3 linked regions of the Rheinheimera salexigens genome follow. The protein of the gene in region 1 interacts with the protein of each later gene in a pairwise test. Links are inferred from orthologs where the notes say so. Each region holds a gene or a part of one and is shown in the gene's direction. Other genes may lie near its edges. The genes, in order: aceE, BI198_RS06125 and groL.

Evidence for each region.
Region 2: the proteins of aceE (region 1) and BI198_RS06125 interact in binary tests that used the Escherichia coli proteins (3 or more experiments, as listed by UniProt). The link is inferred for Rheinheimera salexigens from one-to-one orthologs.
Region 3: the proteins of aceE (region 1) and groL interact in binary tests that used the Escherichia coli proteins (3 or more experiments, as listed by UniProt). The link is inferred for Rheinheimera salexigens from one-to-one orthologs.

Annotation. Positions count from the first base shown.
Region 1 is NZ_MKEK01000001.1:976,088-981,284, forward strand. Bases 877-4,141 are described here. They hold aceE (pyruvate dehydrogenase (acetyl-transferring), homodimeric type), read left to right. Parts: upstream 877-1,274; coding sequence 1,275-3,941; downstream 3,942-4,141. Other genes in these bases: pdhR (pyruvate dehydrogenase complex transcriptional repressor PdhR), read left to right, coding at 877-1,132; aceF (dihydrolipoyllysine-residue acetyltransferase), read left to right, coding at 3,953-4,141. Outside these bases: regulatory signaling modulator protein AmpE, read left to right, coding at 1-108; more of pdhR, read left to right, coding at 374-876; more of aceF, read left to right, coding at 4,142-5,197. UniProt on the Escherichia coli protein: Component of the pyruvate dehydrogenase (PDH) complex, that catalyzes the overall conversion of pyruvate to acetyl-CoA and CO(2).
Region 2 is NZ_MKEK01000001.1:1,329,375-1,334,054, forward strand. What follows is about bases 851-3,598. They hold BI198_RS06125 (DUF440 family protein), read left to right. Parts: upstream 851-1,936; coding sequence 1,937-2,260; downstream 2,261-3,598. Other genes in these bases: rlmA (23S rRNA (guanine(745)-N(1))-methyltransferase), read right to left, coding at 983-1,768; BI198_RS06130 (peptide MFS transporter), read right to left, coding at 2,430-3,598. In the rest of the region: gshA (glutamate--cysteine ligase), read left to right, coding at 1-11; BI198_RS06115 (transglycosylase SLT domain-containing protein), read left to right, coding at 159-815; more of BI198_RS06130, read right to left, coding at 3,599-3,986; BI198_RS06135 (DUF6170 family protein), read right to left, coding at 4,166-4,471; wecB (non-hydrolyzing UDP-N-acetylglucosamine 2-epimerase), read left to right, coding at 4,648-4,680. UniProt on the Escherichia coli protein: May act as a double-stranded DNA (dsDNA) mimic. Probably regulates the activity of a dsDNA-binding protein.
Region 3 is NZ_MKEK01000001.1:3,291,527-3,296,415, reverse strand. What follows is about bases 1,309-4,265. They hold groL (chaperonin GroEL), read left to right. Parts: upstream 1,309-1,943; coding sequence 1,944-3,587; downstream 3,588-4,265. Other genes in these bases: BI198_RS15220 (DUF3016 domain-containing protein), read left to right, coding at 3,861-4,265; BI198_RS15230 (co-chaperone GroES), read left to right, coding at 1,594-1,884. Outside these bases: BI198_RS15235 (protein-disulfide reductase DsbD), read right to left, coding at 1-1,261; more of BI198_RS15220, read left to right, coding at 4,266-4,403; BI198_RS15215 (prephenate dehydrogenase), read right to left, coding at 4,446-4,757.

The DNA of each region.
Region 1 (5,197 bases):
GTAAATACGATAGAAGAAAGCGGCCATATGCTGCAGTTAGCCAAGCGCAACATGCTGTTCTTTTTAGCCTTAACCGCCATGCTTACCTTAGCGGGTTGGTTAGCTTAAGCTTTTAGCATTTAATTAAAGGGGTCAGAGTCGTTGCCGTTGTTATGCGTTGCAACGACTCTGACCCCTTTATTACTTCCCCCCCCTAGCTTTGAGTGTTTACTCTAAGTATTTTCTGCTTTGCCTTTGGCTTTGTTCTCTGCTTTATTTACTTGAGAGTAGAATAATGTTACTTTATCGCGCATAAATGGATATTGGTAAGACCAATTTACACTTGGTTTTATGTTAGGCTACTAACTCACTTTTGAGGCGTTTTTTTACTTACATGGCAGACTTTAAAATTAAACCCGCTAAGCTTTCCGATAGGATAGTTGAACAGCTTGAAAACATGATGCTTGAGGGCAGCTTTGCTCCTGGCCAAAGGTTGCCGGCTGAGCGCGAGTTAGCAGAAAAGTTTGCGGTGTCTCGTCCTTCATTACGTGAAGCGATCCAGAAGTTAGAAGCTAAGGGCTTAGTGAACCGCCGCCAAGGTGGTGGTACTTATGTCAGTGAAAATTTAACTCAGGGCTTAACGGATCCGCTGTTTGAATTAATTGCTCGGCATCCAGAATCGCAGTTTGATTTGCTAGAGTTTAGGCATGCCTTAGAAGGAATTTGTGCTTATTACGCCGCGTTACGCGGTACAACGGCCGATTTTGCCCAGATTAAACGTTATTATGATGCTATTTGTGATGCACAGCAGTTAACGGATTTAGACAGTGAAGCTAAGGCGGTGGGTAATTTTCATTTAGCCGTGGCCGAAGCGTCGCATAATGTGGTGTTGCTGCATTTAGTTCGCGGTTTAATGCCATTAGTTGAAAAGAATATACGTATCAATTTAGACAGCTTGCAGCATAAAGAAGGCATTGTTGGCCAATTAAATCAGCATCGTCAGCGGTTAATGCAGGCGGTGATTAACGGCGAGCCGGAACAGGCGCGTCAGGCCAGTAATGGCCATTTAGCCTTTATTGAAGAAGCGTTGTTAGAGATAGGCAAAGAGCGGTCGCGCATTGAGCGGTCACTGCGGCGCACTCAGCAAAGCTAATACTGAGTAAAGCTAGTACTGAATAAAGCTAGTACCGAGCAAAGTAAGATGGGTTAAGTTTACTTGTAGCTTAATCAAAATAACTTTTTAACGACCATGTGTATATATAACACAGGCGTGTATAACCAAAGGAAACCTCGATATGTCTGAAGTCAATAAAGTTGACATCGACGCGCTAGAAACCAAAGAGTGGCTAGAAGCGTTAGAATCGGTTGTTCGCACTGAAGGGGTAGAGCGGGCTCAATTCCTGCTTGAACAAGTGTTAGGGCAAGCGCGTTTAGAAGGCGTAGCAATGCCTACCGGTGTGACAACTAACTACATTAATACCATAGCGCCGCAACAAGAGCCGGCGTACCCTGGTGATGTTAACTTAGAAAGACGTATTCGCTCGGTTATCCGTTGGAACGCGATAATGATTGTATTACGTGGTTCGAAAAAAGAATTAGACTTAGGCGGCCATATGGCGTCTTATCAGTCATCAGCAGCGTTTTATGAAACCTGTTTCAACCACTTTTTCCGCGCACCTAACGATAAAGACGGTGGCGATTTAGTGTATTATCAAGGCCATATTTCTCCGGGTATTTATGCCCGTGCCTTTGTTGAAGGTCGCTTAACGGCAGAGCAATTAGATGGCTTCCGCCAAGAAGTAGATGGCAAGGGTATACCAAGTTATCCGCACCCGAAATTAATGCCGGAATTTTGGCAGTTCCCAACTGTTTCGATGGGCTTAGGTTCTATCTCTGCTATTTACCAAGCACGGTTCTTAAAATATTTAAATGGTCGTGGCTTAAAAGACACCACAGAACAGCGGGTTTATGCTTTCTTAGGTGATGGCGAGATGGACGAGCCAGAATCACGCGGTGCTATTTCGTTTGCTGCCCGCGAAAAGCTGGGTAACTTATGCTTTTTAATTAACTGTAACTTACAGCGCTTAGACGGCCCAGTAATGGGTAACGGTAAAATCATCCAAGAATTGGAAGGGTTATTCCGTGGCGCTGGCTGGAACGTAATTAAAGTCGTATGGGGTCGTGGTTGGGACAAACTATTAGCCAAAGACACTACCGGTAAATTATTGCAGTTAATGAATGAAACCGTTGATGGCGATTACCAAACTTATAAAGCTAATGACGGTGCTTATGTACGTAAGCATTTCTTTGGTCGTTACCCAGAAACAGCAGCGTTAGTAGCGGATTTAACCGATGAAGAAATATTCGCTTTAAAACGCGGTGGCCATGAGCCTTCAAAACTATTTGCTGCCTTTAAAGCGGCGCAAGAGTGCACCGATAAGCCAACCGTTATTTTAGCTAAAACCGTTAAAGGTTATGGCATGGGTGAAGCAGCTGAAGGTAAAAATATTGCGCACCAAGTGAAAAAAATGGATATGACGCACATATTGATTCTGCGCAAACGTTTAGGCCTTGAAGATTATATCACTGAAGATCAGGTTGCTGAGCTACCGTATATTAAGTTGCCTGAAGGCTCGGCTGAACTAGCCTATTTGCATCAGCGCCGTGAAGCGTTAAAAGGTTATACGCCGAAACGTTTACCTAAATTTAGCCAAGCACTAACTTTGCCTGCGTTAACAGAGTTTGACGGCTTGCTTGAAGAGCAAAAACGCGAAATCTCTACCACTATGGCTTTTGTGCGCATGTTAAATATCTTATTAAAAGATAAAAATATTGGTCAGCAAATTGTGCCAATTATTGCCGATGAAGCCCGTACCTTTGGTATGGAAGGCTTGTTCCGCCAGATTGGTATTTATAACCCAGGTGGCCAAACCTATACCCCTGAAGATCGCTCGGTATTGTCTTACTATAAAGAAGATACTGGCGGCCAAGTATTACAAGAAGGTATTAACGAGCTAGGCGCGATGTCGTCTTGGGTTGCGGCTGCAACCTCGTATAGCACCAACGATTTACCGATGATCCCGTTCTACATTTATTACTCGATGTTTGGTTTCCAACGCGTCGGTGATATGGCGTGGATGGCCGGTGATCAGCAAGCGCGTGGTTTCTTATTAGGTGCCACTGCCGGTCGTACTACCTTAAACGGCGAAGGCTTACAGCACCAAGATGGCCACAGCCATGTATTAGCCAGTACAGTACCTAACTGTATCTCTTATGATCCTACTTATGCTTACGAGCTAGCGGTGATTATTCAAGATGGTATTGAGCGTATGTATGGCGAGAAACAAGAAAACGTTTACTACTACTTAACGGTAATGAACGAGAATTATCAGCACCATGCTATGCCAGAAGGCGTTGAAGAAGGTATTCGTCGCGGTATTTATAAGCTGGAAACCTTAAATGGTGATCGCGGTAAAGTGCAATTGCTAGGTTCGGGTACCATTTTAAAAGAAGTGCGTAAAGCAGCGGATATTCTAAGTAAAGATTACGGCGTAGCGTCTGATGTGTATTCAGTAACGTCGTTTAATGAATTAGCCCGTGATGGCCATGATGTTGAACGCTTTAATATGTTAAACCCAGAAGCAAAAGCGAAAACGGCTTATATTGCTACTGTAATGAATAGCGCGCCTACCATTGCTGCAACCGATTATATGAAGAGCTATGCCGAGCAAGTTCGGGCTTATTTACCATCAACCTCTTATAAAGTGCTAGGCACGGATGGTTTTGGTCGTTCAGATAGCCGTGAGAATTTACGCCGTCATTTTGAAGTTAATGCTAGTTATATTGTTATTGCGGCATTAAGCGAACTGGTTAAGCAAGGTGAGTTGAAGCAGGCTGTTGTTATTGATGCGCTGAAGAAATTCGGCATCGACAGCAGTAAAATCAACCCGCTATACGCATAAGAGGATTGCAAATGACTATTGAAATTCAAGTTCCGGATATTGGTGCTGATGAAGTTGAAGTCACTGAGATCTTGGTCAAAGTAGGCGATAGCGTTGCTGTTGATCAAACCATTCTCAATGTCGAAGGCGATAAAGCGGCAATGGAGCTACCAGCGACTGAAGCTGGTGTGGTAAAAGAAATTAAAGTCGCCATTGGTGATATGGTAAAAACCGGCAGCGTGGTAATGATTTTTGCTGGCGCTGAGAGTAAAGCAGAAGCTAAGCCTGAAGCAAAAGCTGATGCTGAGCCTGAAACAAAAGCTGAAGCTAAGACAGAGGCTGCACCTAAAGCTGCGGCAACGACCAGCTTACAAGATATTAATGTGCCAGATATTGGCGCTGACGCTGTAGAAGTGACTGAAATATTAGTTAAAGTAGGCGATAAAGTGTCTGCTGATCAGTCAATAATGAGTGTTGAAGGCGACAAAGCGGCGATGGAATTACCGGCACCTGTAGCAGGTACGGTAAAAGAAATTAAAGTGGCTATTGGCGATAAAGTGTCTAGCGGCAGTTTAATGATGGTGTTTGCAACTGCTGATGATGCCGCCGAAGCTGCTACAGAAGCTAAGCCTGAAACTACGCCAGATACAGCTGAAAAAGCACAAAGCGCTGAGCCTAAGCAAGCTGAGTCTCAACCAGCTAAACAAGAACAGGCTGCAACTGCAAGCGATGGCTTTGTTGAAAATAAAGAATATGCCCATGCTTCGCCGGTAATTCGCCGCTTAGCGCGAGAATTTGGCATTAATTTAGCCAAAGTTACCGCTACGGGCCGTAAAGGCCGCGTGGTTAAAGAAGATGTGCAAAACTATGTTAAGCAGTTAGTTAAGCAAGCTAGTAGTGGTGCAAGTGCTACGGCTAGTTCAGGCGGCGCTAACAGCGTAGGCTTTGATTTAATCCCATGGCCGAAAGTAGACTTTGCCAAATTTGGCGAAGTGGAAACTAAGCCGTTATCGCGGATTCAAAAGCTGTCTGGTGCTAACTTACATCGTAACTGGGTACGGATTCCGCATGTTACTCAGTTCGACGAAGCTGATATTACTGGCTTAGAAGATTTCCGTAAGCAGCAAAACCAGTTGGCAGAAAAGAAAAAGCTGGGGGTTAAATACACGCCATTAGTGTTTATTATGAAAGCGGTTGCTAAAGCGTTAGAAGAGTTTCCAACCTTTAGTAGCTCGTTATCAGATGATGGTGCTAGCTTAATTCTGAAAAAATATATC
Region 2 (4,680 bases), 350 kb from region 1 along the record:
GTGATGAGTAACTAAATCAATAGTTTGATGAGCAACTAAAGCAAACCGTAAATAATAGGCAAAAAAAATGGGCTACCAAATGGTAGCCCTAACTTTAATCCAGGGAGAAATAACACATAAAGCTTGTAGCTTTGCTACACCTTGTTAGAATCAGCCGGATGAAAAAAGTTCAAAACATAGTTCACAATACTGCTAAGACTATCGCTAATATAGCTCACAGCCAATCTCAGGCTAAAACGCGTAATTTAGCGCGTAAAGTCGCCTCTCGCATTAGCCTAATCGGAATAATGGCCATTATTCTTGCCGGTTGCAGCACCGCACCGCCAAAAAACAGCGCTAATATTTGCGAAATCTTTCATGAGCATCGTAGTTGGTATGACGAAGCGGCAAAAGTGCGCGATAAATGGGGCGTGCCTATTCATATCCCCATGAGCATCATGTATCAAGAAAGCAGCTTTAAGCATAATGCCCGGCCACCCATGCGTTGGTTCCTCGGTTTTATCCCTTATGGCCGAGCCAGTACAGCTTATGGTTACTCGCAAGCTAAAACCGTTACTTGGGATGAATACGTTAAAGAAGCCGATCGGTTTTGGGTAAGTCGCGACAACTTTGGCGACGCCATGGACTTTATGGGCTGGTATATCGACAAAACCCATCGTTTAAATAAAGTCTCTAAATGGGATGGTTATCACCAATACTTAAATTATCACGAAGGCTGGGGCGGTTATCGTCGCGGTTCTTACAAAAGTAAAACCTGGTTAGTGAATACCGCAAAAAAGTGGATAACCGGGCAAAAACCTATGCCGCACAATTAAATCAATGTGAAGACGACTTAAAACGCGGCTGGTTATGGCGCCTGTTCTGGGGCTAGCCCTAATTAACAGAATATGGGGTCAGTGCACATAGAATATGGGGTCAGTGTACATTAATTTTTGTTAATTTACTCCGAGCCCGCATCAATACTAAGCTAACTGATACAGGTCTAGTAAAAATCGATGCTAATGCTGTTACCGTTATTGCAGAATTTTTCTGCAAACTGCTGTTTCTGTTCTGCAGTAAACTTCCACGCTAACGGCACCATTTGAATTAAAGCTAACACATCAGCCGGCTGGCTAAAGTCTAAGCGAAAGCTCAGTCTTTGCCGCTGCTGATGGCTAAAGCCGGCTATCTGTTCAATCGCATCATCATGTAATCTTGGTTCCGCATATACCGCTTGTTTCATTTCAAACAAATGCTCAGGCCCGGGTGTCACCGTTAATAAATAACCATCTTGTTTTAGCACTCGCACTAACTCATCAGCCGCCGAAGGCGCATAAATACGCACTATGCTATCAAAACACTGATCAATAAAAGGCAGCTTAAAAGCGCTAGCAACGCAAAACTGCAGTTGTTTATTGGATTTCGCTGCTTGTTTAATGGCATTTTTTGAAATGTCTAAACCGTAAATTTGGCATTGCGGCAAGGCTTGCTGTATTTGGCCACTGTAATAGCCCTCACCACAGCCTAAATCTAATAATTGCTTAACCTGTAACGGTTGTAGCATCTTACTTACTGCATCGGCTAACGGCTGATACCAACCGGCATGCAAAAAGTCGCGTCTAGCCTGCATCATTTCTTTATTATCACCAGGTGCTTTAGAATTTTTTTGTTGCACTGGCAATAAGTTAACATAGCCTTCTTTAGCGATATCAAAACTATGGTTCTGACTACAGCTAAACAATTTATCAGTGGCAGTTAAAGGACGTTGGCAAAGCGGACATTGATACATAATACAATCTAAACAGAAAAATTGACGCTAAGTGTAGCAGTTGCGCAGTGTTTTAAGCAAAGCCTTGCTATAATGTCCGCAGCCAAATAATGCATTTTTAAGCAACAATTTGCTTAATGTCTTTTAAGACGAAATCGTTACAACCTTTATTACGACAGTGGAGCCGTGATGCAAGACCTAGAACTCTGGACCTTAGACGAACTGTGCGATCACGCCTTTGATATATTCGAAGAGCTAGCCGCTGACAACCTTTCAGCCATAGATTACTCCATGTACCAACAAAATGCCGACAGCCGAGGCTTTGTTGATCTAGTGCCACCCACAGAAGACTGGGTTGAAATTATGATGCAAGACATTGAGCCAGAGCTACAACTTGAAGCCCAAATTGGCTTAAGCGGCATAGATGGCGAAGCCGATATGGTATTAGCGCGCATATTACTCAGCCGCGAAAAACACGATTCGCTATGTCACGCTCAATGGCGCGGCCAATAAAGGCCAACAAAATAAAAAGGGTCAGAGTGATTTAATTGTTTAATTAAATCACTCTGACCCTTTTTATCTGTCCCTGTAGACGCATAAAAAAAGCCCGTGCACTTTATTACAAGTAGCACGGGCTTTTTGCTATAGCCTTAAGCCATAATTTATAGCTTTAATTTATAACTTAGTGCACGCCGTGCATGCGTTTTCTTAGCCAAGGGCTAAGTAATAGCATAAACACACCAAAACCAATGCCGACATAGAATAAGAAGCTAAATAGCTCGTTATAAGAGGCAAGGGCGGTTGGGATGTCGGCTACTTGACCCGCTTGAGTGTCAATAGCGGCTAACTTAGCTAATTGGGTAGCCAGTACTTCTGAGTAGGCCGTGGCTAAGAACCAAGCACCCATCATTACACCCACTACTTTTGGTACAGCAAGCTTAGTAACAGCCGATAAGCCCACTGGCGATAAGCACAGCTCACCCATGGTATGTAAGGCATAAGCTAAGACTAACCACCAGGCACCCACTAAGCCGGCTTCGTTAGGGTGGTTGGCACCGTATACTAAAGCACCAAAACCTAAACCAGCTTGAATAATACCTAAGGCAAATTTAACTGGGGTACTAGGTTCAATTTTGCGTCTGGCCAAGGCAATCCATAACCAAGCAAATAACGGTGCAAACAGAATAATAAAGAACGCATTTAAGGCACCAAACTGGCCAGCAGTAGCTTCAAAACCCCAGATGCTACGGTCTAACACGCGGTCAGCATATAGCGTCATGGATGATGCAGATTGCTCAAACAATGCCCAGAACACTACGGTAGAAACCGTTAATACAATTAACACTGTCATACGGTCACGTTCTTCTTTAGTACATTGGGTCACCATAAACCAAATAATACCAAACAGAACAATGAAAGATAAACCGACTAAAGTGTTGTGCACTACTGGGTTATATTGCACCAGCTGCCACATTAAGGCTAACGCAGGGATGGTCGCAAAATAAATTAGCCATTCGCGGTTAATACCAGCAAACACTTTTTGTTTTAATAAAGCAGGGTTGCTTGGTTCGGCATAACCGAATAAGTACTTTTGGCCGCTTAAAAAGATAATTAAGCCCAGTACCATACCAATACCCGCTAAACCAAAGCCGTAGCCCCAGCCGTAGGTTTCACCTAAATAGGTCACTGATAAAGTAGCGATAAACGAGCCCAAGTTAATACCCATATAAAAGATGGTAAAACCTGAGTCACGACGCGCATCTTCTTTACCGTATAACTGACCAACAATCGTAGAGATATTTGGCTTTAAAAAGCCCACACCCATAATGATTAAAGCCAGTGAGAAATAAAACACCTGAATGGCGCCGTTATCTCGTATTACCTCGCCGTCTACCATATAGGCTTGAAAGCCTTCATAGGCTAAGCCTAAGTGGCCTAAACAGAGTAAAATAGCACCAAAGGTTACCGCTTTACGCATACCTAAATAACGGTCGGCTAACATACCGCCAATTACCGGCATCGCATACACTAAGCCGGCATAGCTGCCTAACACGTCTAAGCCGCCAGCATCACTAAATAAGTGGTACTTTGTTAAATATAACAACAGCAGATATTTCATTCCGTAAAATGAAAACCGCTCCCACATTTCGGTAAGAAAGCACACATAAAGCCCGACCGGATGGCCGAGAAACTGTGGCTGGTTTTCGGGCACTGCCGCAATATTGCTAGAGTCAGTCATGGATTCCCCAGGATTGTTAGAATTATATTCTTCGCTTAATTTGTACGAAGTTGCACTGGATTATGCATTTCTAACTGCGGCTTGTCACCCGTTAACGTGCGACTAAAGTCGAAAATATGCCGTATTTGCAGTTGATTCAGGTCTGGTTAAGGGCAGATGTAACAGAACCTGAGTAAATTTTATTTTGTTGTATCAAATAGTTTCTGCCGAACAGCGGTCATTCTGGGCCGACAAAGCGCAAAAGTGATAGGGCGGGTGATTACAGGGTAGCTAATTAGCAATAAAACCATATAACCGACTATTTCCCAGCCAGTGCTACGCGCAATCAACAAAAACAACGGGGTTAAGATTAACAGCTTAATGATGTTAAGCATTACTTTGGTTGGCGCAGGCAGTTGATCCGCAGTAAGCCGAATAACTTGCATCCGCTGATTAAGATCTAAGCCGGCTAACTCTGGAATGCCGCGGCTACTAAAATACAACATAATAAGTTCCTACTATAGTAATAATGCGTAAAGTGAACAGTATTTAATCTAGTATTAATAACAAGGTAAATAAACTGGCCCACTAGTAACAGATAACCCCTAGTTTACCTGTTTGATCTATCGCTTTAAAAGCGCTTTTGGTAAGCTTTATGGTATTGATTTTATGAGGTGTAATAATGTTAAAAGTGTTAAGCGTGTTTGGCACTCGG
Region 3 (4,889 bases), 2.3 Mb from region 1 along the record:
ATAAATAAATCAAAAAGGCCAGAATTAATACCGTTCCGGCAATCAGCACATAGCTAAAGGGTAACATCCGCTCTAATAATACCAACGGCACGGCTAGCAGTAAAAAACCAAAGCCTGTTTTTACCGCATTCATCCACTGGCCTGCTTTAGGTAACCATTTTCCGCCCGAGCTGCCTAACAATAAAAGTGGCAAGCCCATACCTAAACTTAAGATATACAAGGTAATGGCACCAAGCCAAAGATCGCCACTTTGCGCCACATAGAGTAAGGCTGCAGATAGGGGGGCGGTAGTACAAGGAGAGGCAATAAGGCCGGATAAAGCGCCCATAACAAAAGCACCTTTTAACGAGCCACCTTGTTGCTTGTTACTCACCTTACTAATTTTTTCTTGCCAGCTAGCCGGTAAAGTGAGGTTAAATACGCCAAACATGGAAAGGGCCAGTAAGACAAAGATGATGCTAGCAACGATAAGAACAGCAGGGTGCTGCATATAGCCTTGAAACTTAACGCCTAAGCTGGCAACGACTAAGCCTAAGGCGGAATATGTAATCGCCATACCTTGGACATAAGAGAACGATAAACTAAAGGCGCGTTTATTAGATAACTGCTTGCCTTGACCGACAATAATGCTGGTTAAAATGGGGTACATTGGGAATACGCAAGGGGTAAAAGCTAAGCCTAAGCCAAGTAAGAAAAAGCCAAACAAGGTGGCTAAGCTAGCACCATCACTCAGTTTGTTAGCCAAAGTATTTTGGCTAGAAATAGGCGTTTGCTTAGAATCACTCGCTAATCCTGCATTGGCAGTAGCATTATCTTTGTTTATAACAGTTGAAATAGGCAGTTCTTTAGTTACCGGCGGATAGCATAAACCGGCTTCAGCACAACCTTGATATTGAATTTTAAATACCGCATCTTCACTGATATCAGCTAATGGAATGCGTAAAATTAATTGATGAAAGTAGACATCTGTGATGCCAAAGTATTCATCTTCAATCTGCATGCTGGCCGGGTAAGTAGGATGAGAAAAACTTACTGCAATGCCACCTAGCTTTATTTTGTCTTTGTATAAGTAATAACCGTCGGCAATGGTCCAGCTGACAATAAGTTGCTCATCTTGCTGGTTAAAATCAAATTCAAATGCTTGCTCAACCGGTAAAAAAGTGGGTTGAGTATTCAGCAAACTATCTAATACAGAACTATTACTCTGGGCTTGTAATAATCCGCACCAGAGAATTAACGGCAGTAAAAACAGCTTATACATTGCTTACAGCTTCCTATTCATCTTTGAGGGTCAGCAGCATAGACCTGCTATAGCCTAAAACTATTTCAAATAATCGAATTTCATATAACGAATTTCAATTTATTTAATGTCCGAGTAGCGGATTTCAGTCTATCAGGCTTTATCCAAGGTTTTTAGCTTATTTATCAGAACAGGATAAAGCAGTTAAAAACTGGGTTAAACAATTTTTTAAACTTAAGCCTTGGGTTTTATCTTCCGTCACCCCATATAGTGAGCAGACAATTTACACCTGAGTTAAACAATCATGTTTAGCAAAGGTGTCATACAACCGAAACCGCTTTAGGAGATAGAGCATGAATATTCGTCCATTACATGACCGTGTCATTATTAAACGTTTAGAAGCTGAAACCACATCAGCTGGTGGCATTGTTCTTACAGGCGCTTCAGCAGAAAAATCAACTCGTGGTGAAGTCGTTGCTGTAGGCAATGGCCGTGTGTTAGATAACGGTGATGTAAAAGCATTAGATGTAAAAGTAGGTGACAAAGTGTTGTTCGGTAACTACGTAGAGCGCACCGAGAAAATTGAAGGTCAAGAGTATGTAATCACTAAAGAAGACAATATCTTAGGTGTTATTTTAGACTAATTATTTCAATGTGTTTTTATATTAATACTACATTGACTACTTTATAAGGATTAGAAAACATGGCAGCAAAAGACGTACGTTTTGGTGATGACGCTCGCAATAAAATGCTTAAAGGCGTAAACATTTTAGCAAACGCAGTACGAGTTACTTTAGGCCCTAAGGGTCGTAACGTGATTTTAGATAAATCTTTTGGCGCGCCAATGATCACCAAAGATGGTGTTTCAGTGGCAAAAGAAATAGAGCTAGAAGACAAGTTTGAAAACATGGGCGCGCAAATGGTGAAAGAGGTTGCCTCTAAAGCCAATGATGAAGCCGGTGACGGTACTACTACAGCCACTGTATTAGCGCAAAATATTATTGCTGAAGGCGTTAAAGCCGTTGCAGCAGGTATGAATCCAATGGATTTAAAGCGCGGTATCGATAAAGCTGTTATCGCAGCAGTAGAAGGTTTAAAAGCCTTATCTCAGCCTTGTGCCGACAGCAAAGCTATTGCCCAAGTGGGTACTATCTCGGCTAACTCTGATGAAGAGATTGGTAATATTATTGCCGAAGCCATGGATAAAGTGGGTAAAGAAGGCGTAATTACTGTTGAAGAAGGCCAAGGTTTAGCGAATGAGCTAGATGTGGTTGAAGGTATGCAGTTTGACCGTGGTTATTTATCACCTTACTTCATCACCAACCAAGAAGCTGGCCAAGTAGAATTAGATAGCCCGTATATCTTAGCCATTGATAAGAAAATCTCTAATATTCGCGAATTACTGCCAGTATTAGAAGCAGTGGCTAAATCAGGTAAGCCATTATTTATTATTGCTGAAGACGTTGAAGGCGAAGCCTTAGCCACATTAGTCGTCAACAATATGCGCGGCATCGTTAAAGTATCAGCCGTTAAAGCACCAGGTTTTGGTGACCGTCGTAAAGCCATGCTACAAGACATTGCGACATTAACCGGTGCTACGGTTATTTCTGAAGAAATCGGTATGGAATTAGAAAAAGCCGGTTTAGAAGAATTAGGTACTGCTAAGCGCGTTGTGATCACTAAAGACAACACCACTATTATTGATGGTGCCGGTGAGCAAGAGGCGATTAACGGCCGCGTTAAGCAAATTCGTCAACAAGTTGAAGAAGCCACGTCTGAATATGACAAAGAAAAACTGCAAGAACGTTTAGCTAAATTATCTGGCGGTGTTGCAGTAATCAAAGTTGGCGCCTCAACTGAAATTGAAATGAAAGAGAAAAAAGCCCGCGTTGAAGATGCATTACATGCAACACGTGCTGCAGTTGAAGAAGGCGTAGTACCTGGCGGTGGCGTAGCATTAGTGCGCGTTGCAGCTAGCTTAGTTGACTTAAAAGGTGCTAACGAAGACCAAACCCACGGTATCAAAATTGCCCTACGTGCCATGGAATCACCACTGCGTCAAATCGTAGAAAACGCAGGTGAAGAAGGTTCTGTTGTTATCAACAAAGTTAAAGAAGGCACAGGTAACTACGGTTACAACGCGGCAACTGACGTGTATGGCGATATGCTAGAGATGGGTATTCTTGACCCAACTAAAGTTACTCGTTCTGCACTGCAATTTGCAGCCTCTATCGGTTCATTAATGATCACTACTGAAGCGATGATCACTGATAAGCCAGCGCCAGAATCATCAGGTGGCGGCATGCCTGATATGGGCGGTATGGGTGGCATGGGCGGCATGATGTAAGCCTCCCACTTAACACATAAAAAGCACCGATTTTTCGGTGCTTTTTTTATGGCTAAATACCGCTTAACAACTATCTACCCACACTTTATTCCAGCATATTGCTACAAATTTAAACAGTTTAGCCTGATCTCTATCCTAGAATAAGGATAGAGTGGCTGACACGCGCTTTAAAACAAAGCTGAACTGTTAGTAGTAATTAGTTGTCTAAATAGTAATTTGCTACTTAGCGCTTAACGTAACTAAGTGTAAACTTTTAAGTTAAGGAGAAATAATATGCGTAAATTAGCTTTAATTTGCAGTGTGGTTAGTCTAGCTAGTTTAGCGGGGACAGCTGCTTATGCTGCGCAAGTTGAAGTAAACTGGCAACAGCCAGAGAAGTTTACTGATATTCGTCCGGCTAATGAATCTAAAAATAGGTATCGTGAAAGGGTGCTTAAAATTTTTGACGGTTACTTTGTTGATATGGCAAAAAAGCTGCCGGAGGATTATAGCTGGAAGATTACGGTAACGGATTTGGATTTAGCCGGTGAGATTGATCCTTTTGCAGGAGGGGCGGGCAACGAGTTGCGGGTCGTTAAAGAAATATATTCACCTGCGATAAAATTTAGTCATATTATTCAAAATAACTATGGCGAACAAATTATCAATCAAGAAGAGAAGCTGCGTGATATGGGCTTTATGCATACGTTACGCAGTTATCGAGATAATGATGAGTTTCGCTATGAAAAACAGATGTTAGAGCAATGGTTTAGCCGTGATGTATTGCCCAAAATACAAGCAGCACAAGCGGAACAGCCTAAAATTAGCGATAACTAATACCCACTAGTACCTGCTAAATTAACCGGCTAAACAAGCCGGTTAGCTACTTTTAATTGCTAGACGGAAATCAGCTAAGGTTTTATGCAGTAACTTTAATTGCTTTACCACACGCTCTAAAGTAGCAGTATTAAACTGTTGGTTTAAACGCATTGCTGAAACTTGCTCAGCGGTTTCGGAAAGATAAGGCATAAAGCGATTGCTGGTTGCTTGGAATACACTATTGTCGACAAATATATGCTGATGTTTAGCTTTACCCTGTTGCTGTAATTTATCTAGCACAGCATCAGCGTCAACCGTTTTACGGTACAGCTCTTTTAAGTTGTCATCGAGTTGATTTAATAACGTATCCATTACTACTACCTGTTAATACTACTGCTGAAAACTCGGGATATTATGCCACATTAACCGCTAACCTTCAGCAGACATTAGCGTTGAAATAAAATATTTTCATTGCGCCATTCCCAACCGAATTGATTTGTTATA